4 regions of the Serratia liquefaciens ATCC 27592 genome follow, and region 1 is predicted to be linked to each of the others. Evidence: predicted binding sites of a transcription regulator. Region 1 holds the regulator's gene; each other region holds the start of a gene.
What was found. The regulator PhoB, encoded in region 1, activates phosphate uptake and scavenging genes when phosphate is short. The targets are predictions, from matches to a motif close to CTGTCATAAAACTGNCNNAT.
Positions count from the first base shown of each region.

Region 1 (5,056 bases):
TTTGCAACTGGGTTATCTGGTGGTCGAGCGGGACGATCTGCTCGTCGATCAGACGTTGTTGGATCTGCTGGTGTTCGACATGCGCCTGCAGTTGAGCACGTGCTTGTTCCACTGCCTGCTGCAACGGGGTCATCTGGGCAAGCTGTTGCTCCTGTTGCTGCGTCAACTGGGCAATCTGCTGTTGTAGCGCCTGTTGATCGCTGCGGCAGCGGTTGCGTTCGTTGAGCAGTGGGCGCAGTTTCTCTGCCGGCTCGCTGCGCGCCAACTGCTGCAGCTGGGGTTCTGCCTCAGCCTGCTCCTGTTGTACGGCGCTCAACTGACGCTGGTATTCCTGCTGTTTCTGCTGCGTCTGCTGCCATTGCTGTAGCCAGTTTAACGCCCGTTGCTGACGCTGGGTCTGTTCGCTGAGGGTATTTTCCTGCGAACTGAGCTCCACGAGCTGGCTTTCCAGCTGTTGGCGCTGTTCTTCGTTCAGCAACTCAATGCCGCTGGCGCGCTGATGCAACGCGTCCAGATCGGTTTTGGCCTGTTTGTGCTGCTCGAAAACGCGCTCGGAAAGCTGGCCGTAAATCTCGGTGCCGGTCAACTCTTCCAGCAGTTCGGCCCGATCATTGGCATCGGCATTCAGGAAGGCAGCGAACTGCCCCTGAGACAACATCATCGATTTGGTAAAACGACCGAAATCCAGTCCGGTGATCGCGGCGGTAAGATCCAGCTTGTCGCGGACTTTATCGGCCAGGATCTTGCCGTCATCGCGCAGCGCCAGCTCCACCTTCGGCGCCTGCAGGTTGCCGTCCGGGGAGTTTTTGGCACGGCGCTGGCTCCAGAACGCGCGGTAACCGACGCCTTTAACCTCAAACTCGACCTCCGCCAGCGACTCGGCGGTGTGGCGGGTCATCAGCTCATTTTGGCTTGGCGTGACATTCAGGCGCGGCGTCTGGTGGTACAGTGCCAGACAGATGGCGTCCAGCAGGGTGGTTTTACCCGCGCCGGTGGGGCCGGTGATGGCAAATAATCCGTTGCTGGCGAAGGGCTCGACGGTGAAGTCTATCTTCCATTCCCCCTGCAGCGAATTGAGGTTTTTTAATCTCAGGCTGAGGATTTTCATTGGTTCGGCTCCTGATCCTGGTGCCGTACGGCTTCGACCACCTGTTGGAACATCTGACTCATTCGCTGTTTGCGCGCTTCGGCCATCTCGGGTTCCTGCGCCAGCCGCCGCTCAAAGACCTCGGTGACGCTCAGTTCGTTGAGCGTTTCTTTGTCTTGCTGTTCAATGGCCTGGCGACGCTGCTCCTTACTGCGGCGCAGCAGCACGACCTCTACTGGTAGTTGATCGGCCAGCAGCTGAATGCGACGCTGAATGTCGCTAAGGTAATCCTGGGTCGCCACTTCGATATCCAGCCATACCGGTAATTCACCCTGATAATCGGCGAACAGCCGTAATTGTTGCTCGATCTGCGCCAAATCTCCCTTAATGAGCTGCATTGGTTGGAAGCTTGGGATCTCCAACGCGCTGACTTGCTGCAGGGCACCCGCCGCGAAATCCACCATAAACACGCTTTTGGCCTTGCCCAACTCGTCAAAACTGAGCGGGATAGGGGAGCCGCTGTAGCGAATATGTTCAGATTTGGCGACGTTTTGCGCGCGATGAATATGCCCCAGCGCGATGTAATCGGCCGGCGGGAACGCTTGTGCGGGGAAGGCGTCCAGCGTACCAATATAGATGTCGCGCACCGAGTCGGACGTGGTGACGCCGACGGTGGTCAGATGGCCGGTAGCGACGATGGGCAGCGGCAAGCCCAGCGCATCACGGCGCGCACAGGCGGCCTGGTACAGGGTGTGATAGTGGTCGGCGATAGACTCTTGCAGCGCCTGCTGTTTTTGCACCCCGGACTCACCGGCGCGGCTGGTGAGCAGATCGCGCGGGCGCAGAAAAGGAATGGCGCACAATACCGCACCCGGTTGGCCGTCGCGTTGATTCAGCACCAGCACCTGTTGTTCGATTTCGCTCTGCGCATTGGCGATCACGGTGGTATTCAGGCAGGAAAGTAATTCACGCGATTCATTTAAGGTGGCCACGGAGTCGTGATTGCCGCCCAACACCACCAACTGGCAGCCGGTACGCTGCAGTTCCACCACGAAGCGGTTATACAGCTCGCGGGCGTAGCTTGGCGGCGAGCCGGTATCGAACAGATCCCCGGCGACGATCAGCGCGTCCACCTGGTGTTGTTCGATCTGTTCGATCAGCCAGCGCAGAAAGGCCTGATGCTCGGCGGCGCGGCTTTTGGTGAAAAAGTACTGGCCAAGATGCCAGTCAGAGGTGTGGATCAGGCGCATGACACTCCCGGGGCGATAGGGTAATGGCGGTGATTATAAAGGGCGTTGCGGCGGCTGTCGTGACGCAATCATTATGACAACTGAATGATTTTTCTTTGACGTTGGAAATAATCGCTATGCTTACTGCCTATAACAGCCCGCTTTTTTCATAAAAGTGTCACAAAACTGACGCATAATGGCGCCCGCAATCAACTGTGATCGCTAACACATTGGCAGGATTGACGATGGCAAGACGCATACTGGTGGTGGAAGACGAAGCGCCGATCCGTGAGATGGTGTGCTTTGTGTTGGAACAGAATGGTTACCAACCGTTGGAAGCTGAGGATTATGACAGCGCCGTGACGCGCCTGTCTGAGCCGTTCCCTGATTTAGTGTTGCTCGACTGGATGTTACCCGGGGGATCCGGCATTCAGTTTATTAAACATATGAAACGTGAAGCGCTGACCCGCGATATTCCGGTGATGATGTTGACCGCGCGCGGTGAAGAAGAAGACCGGGTGCGCGGCCTGGAAGTCGGGGCGGATGATTACATCACCAAACCCTTCTCACCGAAGGAACTGGTGGCGCGCATCAAGGCGGTAATGCGCCGTATTTCACCGATGGCGGTGGAAGAAGTGATTGAAATGCAAGGGCTGAGCCTGGACCCTTCCTCACACCGCGTGATGGCTAACGAACAAGCGCTGGATATGGGGCCGACCGAGTTCAAGCTGTTGCACTTCTTTATGACCCATCCTGAACGTGTTTATAGCCGTGAGCAGTTGCTTAATCACGTCTGGGGCACTAACGTTTATGTGGAAGACCGCACCGTTGACGTGCACATCCGTCGGCTCCGTAAGGCGTTAGAGACCAGTGGTCATGACAAAATGGTTCAAACCGTTCGGGGCACCGGCTACCGATTCTCAACGCGCTACTGATCGCGCCGCGCTGGAGAATATGCCGTGTTAGAACGTCTATCCTGGAAGAGGCTGGCCCTGGAGCTGGCCCTTTTCTGCCTGCCTGCCTTACTGTTGGGGCTGATTTTCGGTTATCTGCCCTGGCTGCTGCTGGCCTCCGTGCTGGCGGCGTTGGTATGGAATTTCTACAATCAACTCAAACTTTCCCACTGGCTGTGGGTTGACCGCAGCATGACGCCGCCGCCTGGCCGCTGGAGCTGGGAACCGCTGTTTTACGGCTTGTATCAGATGCAGCAACGGAACCGTCGTCGGCGCCGTGAGCTGGCGCTGTTGATCAAACGCTTCCGTAGCGGAGCGGAATCGCTGCCCGATGCGGTAGTGATGACTACCGTCGAAGGCAATATCTTTTGGTGCAACGGGCTGGCGCAGCATTTGCTGGGTTTCCGCTGGCCGGAAGACAATGGCCAGCACATTCTCAACCTGTTGCGTTATCCGGAGTTCAGTCACTATCTGCAACAGCAGGAGTTCTCCCGCCCTTTGACGCTGCAACTGAATAACGAGCATTACGTCGAGTTTCGTGTGATGCCCTACTCCGAAGGGCAATTATTGATGGTAGCCCGCGATGTGACCCAGATGCGTCAACTGGAAGGGGCTCGGCGCAACTTCTTCGCTAACGTCAGCCACGAGCTGCGCACGCCGCTGACGGTATTGCAGGGTTACCTGGAAATGATGAGCGACGAAGAGCTGGATGGTTCGCTGCGCGGTAAGGCGTTGGGCACCATGCAGGAGCAGACTCGCCGCATGGACGGACTGGTCAAGCAACTGCTGACGCTGTCGCGCATCGAGGCGGCGCCTAACGTTGAAATGAACGAGCGGGTTGATATCCCCCTGATGTTGCGGGTGTTACAACGTGAGGCGCAATCGCTGAGCGGCGGCAACCACGAAATCACCTTCCGGGTGAATGAGCAGTTGAAAGTGTTCGGTAACGATGACCAACTTCGCAGTGCGGTGTCGAATCTGGTGTATAACGCCGTCAATCATACGCCGAAAGGCACCAATATTGAGGTCAGCTGGCAGCAGACGCCAAGCGGCGCGCAGTTTCAGGTCAGTGATAATGGGCCGGGTATCGCGGCCGAACATATTCCCCGTTTGACCGAACGCTTCTACCGCGTTGACAAAGCTCGTTCACGCCAGACCGGCGGCAGTGGGCTGGGGTTGGCGATCGTCAAGCATGCGCTCAGTCACCACGATGCGCGGCTGGAGATCCTTAGCGAGCAGGGCATCGGCACCCGATTTATCTTTACCTTGCCTAACCGGTTGATTGTTCCCGCAGCTTTGTCAGAGAATGCGGTGAAAAATTAACGCGAGAGGCTGGCATGATCCGAATCACCCGAGGGCTGTTGCTTTGCCTGGCGCTGTTGGCAAGCCGAGGCGCGCTGGCACAGCCGGATGGCATGCTGTCCGGCAACCTGTCTAGCGTCGGCTCCGATACGCTGGCGAACCTGATGGCGCTGTGGGCGCAGGACTTCAGCCAGCATTATCCCAACGTTAATCTGCAAATCCAGGCCGCCGGTTCCTCCACGGCGCCAACCGCATTGGCGGCTGGTGCAGCGCAGCTTGGCCCGATGAGTCGCCCGATGAAGGCCGCGGAAGTCTCTGCATTCGAGCATCGTTACGGTTATGCGCCGTTGGCGGTACCGGTCGCGGTCGATGCGCTGGTGGTGCTGGTGCATCAGGACAATCCGCTGCGCGGTCTAAATCTGCAGCAGCTCGACCGAATTTTCTCCGCGACTCTGCGCTGTGGCGAGAGCCAGCCTCTGACGAGG
Region 1 covers NC_021741.1:961,393-966,448, forward strand. Annotated here, with positions in the region: gene sbcC (exonuclease subunit SbcC) at 1-1,108, opposite strand, end outside; gene sbcD (exonuclease subunit SbcD) at 1,105-2,337, opposite strand; gene phoB (phosphate response regulator transcription factor PhoB) at 2,562-3,251, shown strand; gene phoR (phosphate regulon sensor histidine kinase PhoR) at 3,276-4,592, shown strand; gene M495_RS04445 (PstS family phosphate ABC transporter substrate-binding protein) at 4,607-5,056, shown strand, end outside.

Region 2 (5,056 bases), 520 kb from region 1:
AAGGTGATGGTGAAGAAAGCCATCGTTGACGCCAGTCGCCGCTGTATCCTGCTCAGCGATACCTCAAAATACGGTAAAATAGCCACCTATCTGGCGTTGCCGATTGCGGTATTTGACGCGATTATTACCGATGATAATCTGCCCGCCGCAGCGCGAGAGGCGATCCTGCAGGCGGATATCACGCTGATGACGACCGGGGAGAAAAGCTGAACATAGCCTCGTATTAACAGCGTCGGAATAAATGTACCAGCGGGGGTGAGCTCTCTGCGCAGCGCTACGCAGAAATTAAATGCCGCTGAACCAGTTATAGCCCTGATCTTCCCAGTAACCGCCGGGATTGGTATCGCTGACGAAAATGGCGGCGATATGTTTGGCGTTCTTGAAGCCCAGCTTGGTCGGCACCCGCAGCCGCAGCGGGTAACCGTAATCGGCCGGCAGCGCCTTGCCGCCGAAATCCAGCGCCAGAATGGTTTGTGGATGCAGGGCGGTGGCCATATCGATGCTGGAATAGTAACGATCCGCGCATTTGAATCCGACGTAACGGGCGTTCAGATCCGCCCCGATGTGTTGCAGGAAATTGCGCAGCGGCACGCCACCCCATTGGCCAATGGCGCTCCAGCCCTCGATGCAGATTAACCGGGTTATCTGGCTTTGCTGCGGCAGGCGTTGCAGTTGCTCCAGCGTCCAGGGGGCCTTTTTTTCTACTTTACCGGAGACTTCCAGCCGGTAGCTGGCGAGATCCACTTCCGGAACGTTGTATTCCGGGTAATACGCGTTGAACGGGAACGGATGGGTAATCTGATCCGAACGGTAGGTCTGCGCCAGCTTTTGGCCGTTGAACAGCCAGGCTTGCACCCGATCGTTCCAGCGGGACATTGCCCACAGCACTTTATCCACCTGGTCACCGTCCTGCAGATTGCAGCCGGTCAGCATGGCGACGCCACCCAGCGTCAGGCCGGAGCGAAGCATCAGGCGGCGCTGCAAATTAACCAGCTGTTTCTTTTGTGCCGGTTCCAGCCCCGGTGCCATGGGGCGTTGTTTTTTATCCGTCATGTTTGCCACCCGTTATCATTGCCCAAAGCGTGCGCGGCACGATAATCACCATCAGCAGGTGAATCACCACAAATAAGCCAATGCCTGCCATGGCGAAAAAATGTACGTAACGCGCAATGTCAAAGCCGCCGAACAGGCTAACCAAACCTTGTAACTGCACCGGTTTCCAAATGGCTAGTCCGGAGAGCACCAGCAGCAGCCCCAGAAGCAGTACGCCGAGGTACATCAGCTTTTGAATGGCGTTGTAATGACCATGCTGATGTTTGAGCCGCAGCGTCACGGCTTGCCAGATATCGCGCCGCAGCGCGCCGAGGCCAAGCGGCAGCAGATCGCGCCGCAAGTGGCCGCTGAACAGGCTCCACAAGACATAACACAGCGCGTTGCAGGCCAGCAGCCACATCACCGCCAGATGCCAGCCGATCGCGCCGCCCAGCCAGCCGCCGAGCGTGACTTGCGGCGGAAAGCGGAAGCCGAACAGCGGCGAAGCGTTATAGATTTCCCAGCCGCTCATGAACATGCAGACCATGGCGAACAGGTTAATCCAATGGGTCAGGCGGACCGGCCAGCGATGCACCGGCCGCGGCGCGTTGCTTTTCATCATGCACTCCTGAATTACATCGGTGGAACGGTACCGTCTTTGCCGGCAGATATGCGGGTAGCGACGCGTTCGCCCTTATCGTCCGTGGCGGAGAACAACACGATATGCGCACCCGGTTTCAACAGGCTGTGGTCACCGGGATCCAGAGTGACGATCGGCACATCTTCCGGCACGTTAACGGTTTTCTGCTGGTTGCCGTAGGTCACGGTCAGGGTGCGGCCGTTGGACTTCACCAGTTTGCCCACGGTGCCGTTGGTCATGGTGTCGACCTTACCGTCGGCGGATTCCCAGGCCGAGTGGCCTTCGCCGGTGCCACGCAGGCTGGCTGCGAACACGTGCACTTCCAACGCTTTCAAAGAGCCGTCCGGCTGCGGTACGGCAGCGGTGCCGATAAAGCTGTCCGGCTTGATATCATCCAGCGTGCCCTTCGACACGCTCAGCACTCGGGTCTGGTCATTGAGCTTGACGCTGACCTTTTCCCCTTTGCGATCGGTGACCTGCAGGCTGGTGTCGCTCACCTGATCGATAACGCCACGCAGCGGGGCAATCACCTTGCCTGGGGTTTGCGCTGCGGCGGCCGCACCGCTGCACAGCATGAGAGTGGAAAGCAGTAAACCGGCAAAACGATGACGGGTAATCATAAGGTTCTCCTTTGTTTAGGTTGCCGGTTAAGCATGGTTGAACACCGGGGACAGCACCATGTCCGTTTGATGACATTAATGTCATCAAGAATGTCCGCCAGAACTGCTAGTATTTCCGCAAGAGTCATGAGGTGGCGATAATGCGAATACTGGTGGTTGAAGACGACATCAGCACGGGTGATTACCTGAAAAAGGGGCTGGGAGAGGCGGGGTACAGCGTCGATTTGGCACGTAACGGCACCGACGGCCTGTTTCGGGCACTGGAACACGGCTATGACGCTATCGTGCTGGACGTAATGTTGCCGGGGCTGGACGGCTGGCAGATTATCGAGGTACTGCGCAAGAAAAGTGATGTGCCCATTCTATTTCTGACCGCACGAGATGGGGTGCAGGATCGCATTCATGGCCTCGAACTGGGTGCCGATGATTACCTGATTAAGCCCTTCTCCTTTACGGAACTGGTGTTGCGTCTGCGCACTTTGCTGCGGCGTGGCACGGTACGTGAAGCCGATCACTATGTGATAGCCGACCTGCAGCTCGACGTGCTGCGCCGTAAAGCGGTGCGGCAGGAGCAGGTGATCGCGCTGACCAATAAAGAATTTATGTTGTTGCACCTGTTGGTGCGACGCGAGGGGGAGGTGTTGTCACGCACCATGATCGCCTCCCAGGTTTGGGACATGAACTTTGACAGCGATACCAACGTGGTGGATGTCGCCATCAAGCGGCTGCGTGCCAAGATTGACCGGCCGTTCGAGGTCAAGCTGATCCACAGCGTGCGTGGTATCGGCTACGTTTGCGAACCGCGTTCATGAAGGCCGTGATCCAGCGTTGGCGCGTCTTGTCACTGACGTTGCGCAGCGCCATGCTGTTTGCGCTGGTGGCGGCTCTGGTGGTTAGCGGCGCGGGCGGCTACCTGTACGGTGCAATGCGTCAGGAGATGACTACCCGTAGCGATTTGCAGGTTACCGGCCGGGTGGAGTATTACCGCAATTTGCTGAGTCAGCGTTTTCCGTTGGAGCGTCTGACGGCGAATACCGGCCTGTTCGAAAATATGCTGGGTAACGAACAGGACGTGCTGATTTTTCAGCAGCCGGGGAAAAAACCGTTAATCAACGTGAATCCGGCGAGGTTGATCCTGCCACCGGTGATCCCGACGCCGGTCGGCACGCCGCAGCGCTTGAGCGCGGTTCAAGGCGGAGTGACCGCTCAAGGAGTGCCATTGCGTGCCGCATCGGCACTGGTCAGGCTGGAGGACGGTAACCTGCTGCAAATCTCGGCTGCCCATGTGATGGTCAATGAGCAGAAGATGCTGGCGCGTTATCTCTGGCGGATCGTCGCCGCCGTCGCGGTGGCATTTATTCTGATTGCATTGCTGGGATACTGGGTGATGCGCCGCGGACTGCAGCCACTGTGGCGAATGGCGGCGCAGGCGGCGGTGATCACCCCGAACACGCTGTCGACTCGCCTGAGCGAGCACGGGGTACCGAAGGAATTGCAGCAACTGACCCGTTCGTTCAACGCCATGTTGGATCGCCTGAATGAAGGTTATCTGCGCCTGACGCAATTCTCCGCAGATTTGGCCCATGAAATCCGCACGCCGGTAGGGGCACTGATGGGGCACTGTCAGGTAGCGCTGTATCAGGCGCGCAGTGTGGAAGAGTATGAAACCTTGTTGTCGAACAACATGGAGGAGCTGGAGCGTATTTCCCGTATGGTGGAAAATATTCTATTTCTGGCGCGCGCCGGCGAAGGGCAAGCGGTGTTGAACCCTCAGCGGCTTGATGTGGCACAAGAGCTGCAACGGGTGGCTGACTACTTCGAAGGTTTGGCGGAAGAACGCGGCATTACGTTGGTCTGCCAGGGAGAAGGGCAATGGATGGCGGATGCTATGCTGTTTCAGCGCGCATTGAGTAACCTGGTCTCCAACGCGGTACGCTATGCCGATGAAAACAGTCAGGTACAGCTGCAGGCTGTCAGTCAGGCCGATGGTGGGCTGGCGATACTGGTTATCAATCAGGGCCCGCCGATCTCCCCTGCGCATCTGAACAAGTTGTTCGACCGCTTCTATCGTGCCGATGCCGCCCGCAGTTCCGGCAGCCATGCCAGCGGACTGGGGCTGGCGATCGTCCGTGCGATCATGACACTGCATGGCGGCACAGCGCACGCCCATTGTGTTGTCGAAGAAAATACTGCTCGCATCACCTTCAGCCTGATATTCCCCGCGCAAGAATAGCCTATTTCCCACGTCGGATTTGATTGGCTGGGGCGGCCAAATCCGTTTATCCGGCCTGGTCGAAACTATTTACTTTCATTTACCGCTGGGCTAACCCAATCACCTCCGGATCAAAAGATTAATTCTGACCAGAATTAGGGCAATGTTGCGGCCTAGGCCCGGTTTTTTGGCGGCGACCCCTTTTGGCAAAATTCACCCTTCGTTACGTTGTTATTAAAATTGCTTGCATTAAAGGAATGACGAGAATTTTCAGCTTAAAGGCGGTAATTTACAAAACAAAAAACTAACTTTAAGATCTTTTACATATAAATATATCAATGATGTGGATGTTTGTATAATCTTTGGTTATGACATATGAGAAAATTCTTATATCAAAAATGATAAGGTGAGAAATATTTACTTTGTGGCGTTAATTGATTTTCAGAAGGGTCAGTGGCTAAGGTTGGCTAATTAATCTGATTAAATATTGCTTAATATTCTATTAACATTTAACGCCGGCGATAAATAATCCTAGAGTGAAACCTGTGAAAA
Region 2 covers NC_021741.1:1,484,414-1,489,469, forward strand. Annotated here, with positions in the region: gene ygbI (DNA-binding transcriptional repressor YgbI) at 1-210, shown strand, start outside; gene M495_RS06970 (molybdopterin-dependent oxidoreductase) at 286-1,053, opposite strand; gene M495_RS06975 (cytochrome b/b6 domain-containing protein) at 1,043-1,651, opposite strand; gene M495_RS06980 (hypothetical protein) at 1,666-2,292, opposite strand; gene M495_RS06985 (heavy metal response regulator transcription factor) at 2,433-3,104, shown strand; gene M495_RS06990 (heavy metal sensor histidine kinase) at 3,101-4,525, shown strand.
Region 2: the regulator PhoB is predicted to act here: its motif matches at 2,349-2,368, upstream of M495_RS06985 (heavy metal response regulator transcription factor).

Region 3 (5,056 bases), 1.2 Mb from region 1:
GGCGGCTGGACATGCCGGGAATCCAGCCCCAGGCTGCTGAGATAGGTATGCGTAAGCGAAGGAGCTTGCTCATTTGCGCTACGGGGGATCATGATCACCGGATAACTTTCCAGTACGCCGGTCTTGGGCGAGTCTTGCTTGAAAATAGAGTTGAAGAACGCCTGATCGACCGGAATTTCCGACGTATCCATGCCATTTTCAAGCCGATCGCGATAATACTCGCGCATCTGCGAAGAGAACATCACGCCGTAGCCGCTTTTTCCTGTGGGTTGAATATCGATTTTAAGGAAATCGTAAACAGGTAATGCCTGGCTATCCGCTTCATGTTCCGCACGGCAAAAAACCGACAAATACGACAATTGCAATGAGGCAGTGGGCAGCGCAGAAGGATAATTGCTTTTAAACAGCGTATTGGCGCGGTTCAGGAACCAGGTCAGGGCTTCTGGACCACTGTGTGCCAGATCGTTGATATTGTTATAGCGCAGGAAACCATTGGCGTGGTTTTTTAATTCTGTAACCTGAAGTTCTGGGGTAATAGGTATTTGCCGAACAAAGAAAACGCCATTCATAATAATTTCTCACTCGAAAACATGAAAAATAATTATAGATGAGGTTTTTCACTCGCTGTAAATAATAAAATCAGGTTACCCACCATTAATTAAATCAATTTAGATAGAATAATTAAACTAAAAATAATACCAAAAAACTTGATTTACAAATAATTTAAATACCGCTAAATACAATAAATTGAATATCGACGAATTACTCTGTTTCGTGCGGTACGCATGATTTATTTATCGGTCTTAAACCATAATTTTATTTGCTGCGTCGGTTCCGCCCGACGCAGCAAATGCCGACTTTTACATCACCCCGGCGGAAATTATTGCTTTTGAGCCGCCAGCGCCTGAGCGCAAGCCCAGGCAGAACTCCAGGCCCACTGGAAGTTATATCCCCCCAGCCACCCTGTCACATCCACCACTTCGCCAATAAAGTACAGGCCCGGCACCTTGGCGGCCTCCATGGTCTTGGAGGACAGCTCTTTGGTGTCGACGCCGCCGAGCGTCACTTCCGCCGTGCGGTAGCCTTCGGTACCGTTGGGTTGTACGCGCCAATTCTGCAAGGTTTCCACCAACGCTGCCTGCTGCGTCGGATTCAGTTGCTTTAATGTCGCTTCCGGCAGTTGGCCCAACGTCTGCAAACATTCCACCAACCGCTTCGGCAGGTGCAGCGCCAGGGTATTTTTCAGGCTTTGATTAGGGTGTGCCTGACGTTGCTCATTGAGGAAGCCCGCCAGATCAAGCGTAGGAAGTAAGTTAACACTCACAAACTCACCGGGCTGCCAGTAGCTGGAAAGTTGCAATACCGCCGGCCCGGACAGGCCACGATGGGTAAACAGTATGCTTTCGCGGAAGCTGACGCCGTTTTCTGCGGTGATCACTGCCGGCACAGAGACGCCAGACAGGGTCTGCAAATGCTCCAACAGCGGTTTATGCAGCGTAAAAGGCACCAGCGCGGCGCGCGTTGGCAATACCTTCAGGCCAAACTGCTCCGCCAGCTTATAGCCGAACGGCGTCGCGCCCAGGCCCGGCATCGACAATCCACCGCTGGCCACCACAAGTGAGCGAGCGCTCACTTTCTCACCATTCAGCGCCAGTTCGAAGCCTTCTGCGGTTTTTTCTACGCCCAGCACTTCGCTACGCAGGCGTGTCGTCACCTGACCCTGCTCACACTCTTTCACCAGGAGTTCGACCACCTGCTGCGCCGAGTCGTCGCAAAACAGTTGCCCCAGGGTTTTCTCGTGGTAGGCGATGCCATGACGGTTGATCAGATCGATAAAGTCCCACTGGGTGTAGCGTGCCAGCGCAGATTTGCAGAAATGCGGGTTATTCGACAGGTAAGCGGCAGGCTCCGTGTACATGTTGGTAAAGTTACAGCGTCCGCCGCCGGACATCAGGATTTTGCGCCCCGGTTTTTTGCCGTTGTCGAGCAGCAGCACCCGGCAGCCGAGTTGCCCTGCCTGCGCCGCGCAAAACATGCCCGCTGCGCCCGCACCTATTACCACGACATCAAACTGTTCCACCTGCGCCTCTCTGAATAAAAACCACAATCGCGACAAAAGGCCGCTATTTTACGCCGTATCGCTACCGGTAACCGACAACTTTACGGCGGCAGATTGTAAAGCCATGCCGCCCTCAACGCCATAGTAAGAAAATATTACAGCGAGACATTCAGCATAACGCGCTGATATTTCATGTATTTGTCATACCAACGCCATCATTTCGTCATATCGAAATCAAAAAAACGTCATATTTTCCTTTTCCCCAGCCCCGGTTGTCACTGATAATGCGCGGCGTTCATGTCCACAAACTGGCGTAACGCTTATGCTGCATTTGTTCGCTGGCCTGGATTTCCATACCGGCCTGATGTTAATTCTCGCATTGTTGTTCGTGTTGTTTTATGAAGCCATTAACGGTTTTCATGACACGGCCAATGCGGTTGCTACTGTAATTTATACCCGTGCCATGCGTTCGCAACTTGCGGTTGTGATGGCTGGCTTGTTCAACTTTCTTGGCGTTATGCTCGGTGGTTTGAGTGTTGCTTACGCCATTGTTCATCTGCTGCCAACCGATCTGTTGTTGAACGTCAGTTCAGCGCACGGATTAGCCATGGTGTTCTCCATGCTGCTGGCGGCTATCATCTGGAACCTCGGCACCTGGTATTTCGGTCTGCCGGCCTCCAGCTCTCATACGCTGATTGGCGCAATTATCGGTGTGGGTTTAACCAACGCACTGATGACCCACACTTCGGTGGTGGATGCGCTTAACGTCCCGAAAATGATCGGTATTTTCCTGTCATTGCTCATCTCGCCGCTGGTCGGCATGATGGTCGCCGGGTTGATGGTGTTTGCCTTGCGCCGCTATTGGAGTGGCACCAAGAAACGCCAGCGTATGCACATGACCCCTGCGGAACGTGAAAAGGTCGACGGCAAACGCAAGCCGCCGTTCTGGACCCGTATCGCACTGATCCTGTCGGCTATCGGCGTTAGCTTCTCGCACGGCGCCAACGATGGTCAGAAAGGCATCGGCTTGATCATGCTGGTGCTGATCGGCGTTGCGCCGGCCGGCTTCGTGGTCAATATGAATGCAACCGGCTATGACATCACCCGTACGCGTGATGCCGTGACCCACCTGCAGCAATATTACCAGCAGCACAGCGACGCCTTGGCGCACGTGGTCACTCTGACCCCACTGGTGCCAAGCCCGGATGAGGACGTCTCGCCGGATAAACCTATCGAGTTCCACTGTGACAGCGCGCGCGCCATGCCGGCGATTGAGCTGACTCAGGGCTTGCTGAACAATCTGCAAAGTTACGATCAACTGACGGTAGAACAGCGTAGTCATCTGCGCCGCCTGCTGATGTGCGTAACGGATACCGCAGACAAGATCGCCAAGCTGCCGGAAACCTCGGCCCAGGACCAACGTTTCCTGAAAAACCTGCGTCAGGATCTGCTGCAAACCGTTGAGTATGCACCGATCTGGATTATCGTCTCGGTTGCTCTGGCGTTGTCACTCGGCACCATGGTCGGCTGGCGTCGCGTCGCCACCACCATCGGCGAGAAAATCGGTAAGAAGGGCATGACCTACTCTCAGGGCGTGTCGGCTCAGATGACCGCAGCCTTGTCGATTGGCGTTGCCAGCTATACCGGCATGCCGGTTTCCACCACCCACGTACTCTCTTCGGCGGTAGCCGGGACGATGATCGTGGACGGCGGCGGCGTGCAAAGCAAAACCGTGAAGAACATCCTGTTGGCCTGGTTGTTAACCCTGCCAATCTCGATTCTGCTTTCCGGTTCGCTGTACTGGCTGGCGCTTAAGGTGATCTAAGCAGTTTGCCTGATGAGAAAGGCGGCCCTGGTGGCCGCCTTTTTCTTTGTCTGTTGCAGAAAGAATCGGTCGGATTCAATACCAAATCATCAGCGCAACCAGGCTGATCACCACCAGTCCGCACAGGGCTGAGGTCAGCATAAACTGTCCGCGCACACGCTCACAGCGGCGAATAAACTCCGGATCATGGTGCTCGACATAACGCTGCGAGAAGATATAGCGCACGAGCCGTATCTGCTTGCTCGGCTGGCCATGAGCGGTAAAGAAACCACCGCCGTCGACATATTGATACAGCAGCGGGTCACAGCCGCGCAGAACCACCAACAGCGCGCGCAGAGAAGAGTAATACCGCACCATGTTTAACACACACACCACACACAGAGCCCAAAACAGCGCGACGGTACTGATCATGATTGCCTCCTCAAGGCGTTGTTATCCACGGCGCTCCGCCGGGTCCAACTGCCCTACCTCTATCACCCATTACTGCTGGAGCTTACCGCTCCGATCCCCTTTGCACAGCACAGGCCGCGCATAACCCACCGCCTCTGGAAACACCCCATCGCCATGCAGATGCACACGCGCAGGTTTGATACAGAGGAGAAATGATAAGGCCTATAGTCATTATTGTAGGTTAATGAAACGCAAACTGGCCTAAGCAGTAGATAAAATTTACCGCAAGCCATCCATTTGTCATCCACCTATTGGTTATAACTGATAACCGCCCTGCCTGAGGCCGCCGGTGTTTTCCACTGCCCTAAAGGGCATTTGGGGCTATACTCTGTTTAAGAATGCTTATATTTCAATCGGTCAACCCAGCAACCGCATCATGGGCGATAGGCTTTTCTGCCCAGCGGGTGTAAAACTGACGGTAGGGAGATAAAGAGAGTTTTTTGATGCGGTGCAGTGTGATCGCCTCAACATATCATTGTGTTATCTGAATGATAAAATGAAACCTGAAGCGCCAGGCTGGTACGCTAAATGCCTGCTAACCTTTTAATCGGCATTATATGGAAGGAGTATTCTCATGGCTTACAAACACATTTTGATTGCGGTAGACCTATCCCCGGAAAGTAAAATCCTGGTGGAGAAAGCCGTATCTATGGCGCGTCCGTACAACGCCAAAGTTTCCCTGATCCACGTAGATGTTAACTATTCCGACCTGTATACCGGCC
Region 3 covers NC_021741.1:4,970,199-4,975,254, forward strand. Annotated here, with positions in the region: gene M495_RS23175 (putative oxygenase MesX) at 1-569, opposite strand, end outside; gene M495_RS23180 (BaiN/RdsA family NAD(P)/FAD-dependent oxidoreductase) at 881-2,080, opposite strand; gene pitA (inorganic phosphate transporter PitA) at 2,382-3,884, shown strand; gene uspB (universal stress protein UspB) at 3,960-4,295, opposite strand; gene uspA (universal stress protein UspA) at 4,909-5,056, shown strand, end outside.
Region 3: the regulator PhoB is predicted to act here: its motif matches at 2,357-2,376, upstream of pitA (inorganic phosphate transporter PitA).

Region 4 (5,056 bases), 740 kb from region 1:
GCGGCGGGCCTGAACCCAAAGGAAACCGACGAGCTGGATCACCTGATCGTCGAATTGCGCAATCAGCATAAGGTGTCGGTGCTGCTGATCGAGCACGACATGAAACTGGTGATGGGCATCTCCGATCGTATCTACGTGGTGAACCAGGGCACGCCGTTGGCGCAGGGCACCCCGGCAGAAATCCGTAACAACCCGGACGTGATCCGGGCCTATCTGGGCGAATAATTTATGTTGTCATTTAATCAGGTATCCGCCCATTACGGCAAAATCCAGGCGCTGCATCAGGTTAGCCTGAACATAAAGCAGGGCGAGATTGTCACTCTGATCGGCGCTAACGGCGCCGGTAAAACCACGCTGCTCGGCACGCTGTGCGGTGAACCCCGCGCCAGCGAAGGCAGCATCACCTTTCTCGATCAGGACATTACCCAGTGGCAGACGTCGCGCATCATGCGCGAAGCGGTGGCTATCGTGCCGGAAGGCCGGCGGGTATTCTCGCGCATGACGGTGGAAGAGAACCTGGCGATGGGCGGTTTCTTTGCCGACCGTCACCAATATCAACAGCGCATCGAAAGGGTGTTTGGCCTGTTTCCGCGCCTGCTGGAACGCCGTACACAGCGCTCGGGCACCATGTCCGGCGGTGAGCAACAGATGTTGGCGATAGGCCGTGCACTGATGAGCCAGCCGAAGCTGCTGTTGCTCGACGAGCCCTCTCTGGGGCTGGCGCCGATCATCATTCAGCAGATTTTTGACATCATTCAGCAGCTGCGTGAAGAGGGCATGACCATCTTCCTGGTCGAACAAAACGCCAATCAGGCGCTGAAATTGGCAGATCGCGGTTATGTACTGGAAAACGGGCGCGTGGTGTTGGAAGATACGGGGGCCGAATTGTTAGCAAACGAAGCAGTTAGGTCGGCGTATCTGGGCGGTTGAAATACCCGTCGAAGCGGTAGGGGGCGAATATCTTCGCCCCGAGCGACTCGGGCGCAGCGTATCGGACCCCTACAACATTTTTAACGATTACGAGAAGAATAAGAAATGAACACAGAAGGGTTACTCGCGCAGCGCATCGTAAAAGTAAAAAGCTCGGCAATCCGTGAATTGCTCAAGCACAGTAAGATGGAAAACGTCATTTCGCTGGCGGGCGGCATCCCCTCTGATGCCCTGTTTGATTTCGAAGGGCTGAGCATCGCCACTCATCAGGCGATCACCGAACAGCCGAAAAGCGCTTTTCAGTACGGTCTGACCGAAGGCAGCCCGGTGCTGCGTGAACGCATCTGCGAGCTGTGTGCCGAACGCGGCGTCACCGCCACCGCCGATGAAGTGATGGTCACAGCCGGCTCCCAGCAGGCGCTGGATCTGGTGATGCGCGCCATTGTGAACCCCGGCGACGTGTTCGTGGTGGAGCGTCCGACCTACCTGGCGGCGTTGCAGACGCTGGAACTGGCGGAAGCCAACATCATGTCGGTATCGTCCGACAGCGATGGCATGGTGGTCGAAGAACTGGCCGAGCTGTTGAAAACGCAGCGCATCAAGGGCGTGTATGTGGTGCCGAACTTCGGCAACCCAAGCGGCATTACCCTGAGCGCCCCGCGTCGCGAACTGTTGGTCAAGCTGGCGGCCGAGCACAATTTCCTGATCATCGAGGATGATCCGTACGGCGAACTGCGTTTTACCGAAGAGCGTAACGCGACGCTGCACCAGGTTTCGCAACAGGTGCTGGGCCATACCGATAACATTATCTATACCTCGACCTTCTCCAAGATCCTGGCTCCGGGGTTGCGTTTGGGCTGGGCTATACTGCCGCCGTTTTTGCTGCATAAAGTGGCAATCATCAAGCAGGCGGCGGATCTGCATGCCAGCGCATTGTCGCAGAGCATCGTAGAGTGTTACCTGGGGCTGGATCGCCTGCCGGCGCAGATCGAAAAGATCCGCGCGGCTTACAAACAAAAGGGTGAGATCCTGGCCGGGCTGGTGGAAAAAGAGCTGGGTGACCATATCAGCTTCGATATGCCGAAAGGCGGCATGTTCCTGTGGGCGCGCTTCCGTCAGCCGTTCAACGCCACCGAATGGCTGAAAACCACCCTGCAGCAGGGCGTGGTGTTTGTGCCGGGAGAATACTTCTTCTCAGACAATCCGGACCGTTCTACCTTCCGCCTGTCGTTCGCCACCGCCACTGAACAGCAAATGCAGGAAGCGGTTGCCCGCCTGCGCCGTTCCCTGTGATCCTCACGGCGGCGGGGATCTTTCCCCGTCGCCGACATCAAACCGCAATCTGCACTTCACTCTTCCGTCATATGGCTGTCATCTAACGGTTATTTTTCTGTCATCCGAGCATGGCATGTTAGCTTCCGAACAAAAAACTGATTCTTTTCGCTCACGCGCTTATTGCCCCAATAGATTTCACGTAGCAGCAAGGCGGTGACCGCCAGAATCCTCAGGAGTTTACATAGGTAAATGACTGAGGTGATGGCGGGAAACCAACACGGCTGCGGCGTGAAAGATGCAGGGGATACACCAGCTTTTTCAGGAGTTAGGCATGCTCACCTACGCTATTCGCAAAACCACGCTGTGCGTCGCGTTGACCCTGGCGGTCAGCACTCAGGCACTGGCGGCGACCGAGATCCCGTTCTGGCATTCGATGGAGGGTGAACTGGGTAAAGAAGTGGATTCCCTGGCGGACCGCTTTAACCAGTCGCACACCGACGTCAAAATTGTTCCGGTTTACAAAGGCAACTACGAACAGAGCCTGGCGGCGGGCATCGCGGCCTACCGCTCCGGTAAAGCGCCGGCGATCCTGCAGGTGTATGAAGTGGGTACGGCCACCATGATGGCCAGCAAGGCGATCAAGCCGGTGTACGAAGTGTTTAAAGACGCGGGCATCAGCTTTGACGAATCGGTATTCGTGCCTACGGTGTCCGGTTACTACACCGACAACAAAAGTGGACACCTGCTGTCGCAGCCGTTCAACAGCTCCACCCCGGTGCTGTATTACAACAAAGATGCCTTCAAGAAAGCCGGTTTGAACCCAGACCAGCCGCCGAAAACCTGGCAGGAGCTGGCGGCGGACACCGCCAAACTGCGTGAAGCCGGCATGAAATGCGGCTATGCCAGCGGCTGGCAGGGCTGGATCCAACTGGAGAACTTCAGCGCCTGGCACGGCGTGCCATTCGCCACGGAGAACAATGGCTTTGGTGGCGCGAGTGCCAAGCTGGAGTTCAACAAGCCGTTGCAGGTCAAGCATATTCAACTGCTGGAAGAGATGAACAAAAAAGGTGACTTCACCTATTTCGGCCGTAAAGACGAATCCACCGAGAAGTTCTACAGCGGTGACTGTGCGATTACCACCGCTTCATCCGGCTCGCTGGCGGACATCAAGCATTACGCCAAATTCAACTATGGCGTGGGCATGATGCCGTATGACGCCGATGCCAAAAATGCACCGCAGAACGCCATTATCGGGGGCGCCAGCCTGTGGGTGATGAACGGTAAAGATGCCGCCACCTACAAAGGCGTAGCCGAGTTCCTGCAGTATCTGGCACAGCCGGAAATCGCCGCCGAGTGGCACCAGAAGACCGGTTATCTGCCGATCACCACGGCAGCGTACGACCTGACCAAACAACAGGGGTTCTATGACAAGAACCCAGGGGCGGACGTGGCGACGCGTCAAATGCTGAACAAGCCGCCATTGCCGTTCACCAAGGGGCTGCGTTTAGGCAATATGCCGCAGATTCGCACCGTCGTGGATGAAGAGCTGGAGGGCGTGTGGACCGGTAAGAAAACGCCACAGCAGGCATTGGATGCCGCCGTACAGCGCGGTGATGTGTTGCTGCGTCGCTTCGAGTCTCAGACTAAGTAATAGCGGCTACTGCGCTTTGCCATTCTGGGATTGGGCAGTGCTCGCTCTCCTCATGGACTTTATGTCCACTCCGGGAGCTGTGCGCTGTCCGCACCCAGACTGGCTTTGCTCGCGACGCCTTGCTTCGAGTCATCCGTTTTTTGTCTTCATGAGTCCCTAATGATGAGTTCACATCGTCCCGGTTTCGGCTGCAGTTGGCTGCCCTATGTTCTGGTGCTGCCGCAGTTGCTGATCACCGCAATATTCTTTCTGTGGCCCGCCGGCGAGGCGCTGTGGTATTCGGTGCAAAGCCTCGACCCGTTTGGCCTGTCCAGCCAGTTTGTCGGGTTGGACAACTTTACCCAACTGTTCCACGACCCTTACTACCTGGACTCGTTTTACACCACGCTGATTTTCAGTTTCCTGGTGGCGGGTATCGGGCTGGTCGTGTCGCTGTTCTTCGCCGCGTTAGTGGATTACGTGCTGCGCGGCAGCCGGATCTACCAGACGCTGATGATCCTGCCTTACGCCGTGGCGCCCGCGGTGGCGGCGGTGCTGTGGATTTTCCTGTTCAACCCCGGCCTGGGGCTGATTACCCACTTCCTCAACGGACTGGGCTACAGCTGGAACCACGCGCAAAACAGCGGGCAGGCGATGTTCCTGGTGGTGTTGGCCTCGGTATGGCAGCAAATCAGCTATAACTTCCTGTTTTTCCTGGCCGCGTTGCAGTCAATTCCCCGCTCTCTGGTTGAGGCGGCGGCCATTGACGGTGCCGGCCCGGTGCGGCGTTTCTTCAATCTGGTGCTGCCGTTAATCACGCCGGTGAGCTTCTTCCTGCTGGTGGTGAATCTGGTGTACGCCTTCTTCGATACCTTCCCGGTGATCGATGCTGCGACCGGCGGCGGACCGGTACAGTCCACCACCACGCTGATCTACAAGATTTACCGTGAAGGCTTTGCCGGTCTGGATCTGTCCAGCTCTGCGGCACAGTCGGTGATCCTGATGTTGCTGGTGATTGGCCTGACGGTGATCCAGTTCCGTTTTGTCGAACGTAAGGTGCGTTACCAATGATTGAGAACCGACGCGGGCTGGACATTTTCAGCCACGTAATGCTGATTATCGGCGTGCTGGTGGTGCTGTTCCCGCTGTACGTGGCCTTTGTGGCGGCAACGCTGGACGACAAACAGGTGTTTCAGGTGCCGATGACCCTGATCCCCGGCG
Region 4 covers NC_021741.1:225,436-230,491, forward strand. Annotated here, with positions in the region: gene livG (high-affinity branched-chain amino acid ABC transporter ATP-binding protein LivG) at 1-225, shown strand, start outside; gene livF (high-affinity branched-chain amino acid ABC transporter ATP-binding protein LivF) at 229-930, shown strand; gene M495_RS01015 (aminotransferase-like domain-containing protein) at 1,036-2,223, shown strand; gene ugpB (sn-glycerol-3-phosphate ABC transporter substrate-binding protein UgpB) at 2,537-3,856, shown strand; gene ugpA (sn-glycerol-3-phosphate ABC transporter permease UgpA) at 4,019-4,906, shown strand; gene ugpE (sn-glycerol-3-phosphate ABC transporter permease UgpE) at 4,903-5,056, shown strand, end outside.
Region 4: the regulator PhoB is predicted to act here: its motif matches at 2,288-2,307, upstream of ugpB (sn-glycerol-3-phosphate ABC transporter substrate-binding protein UgpB).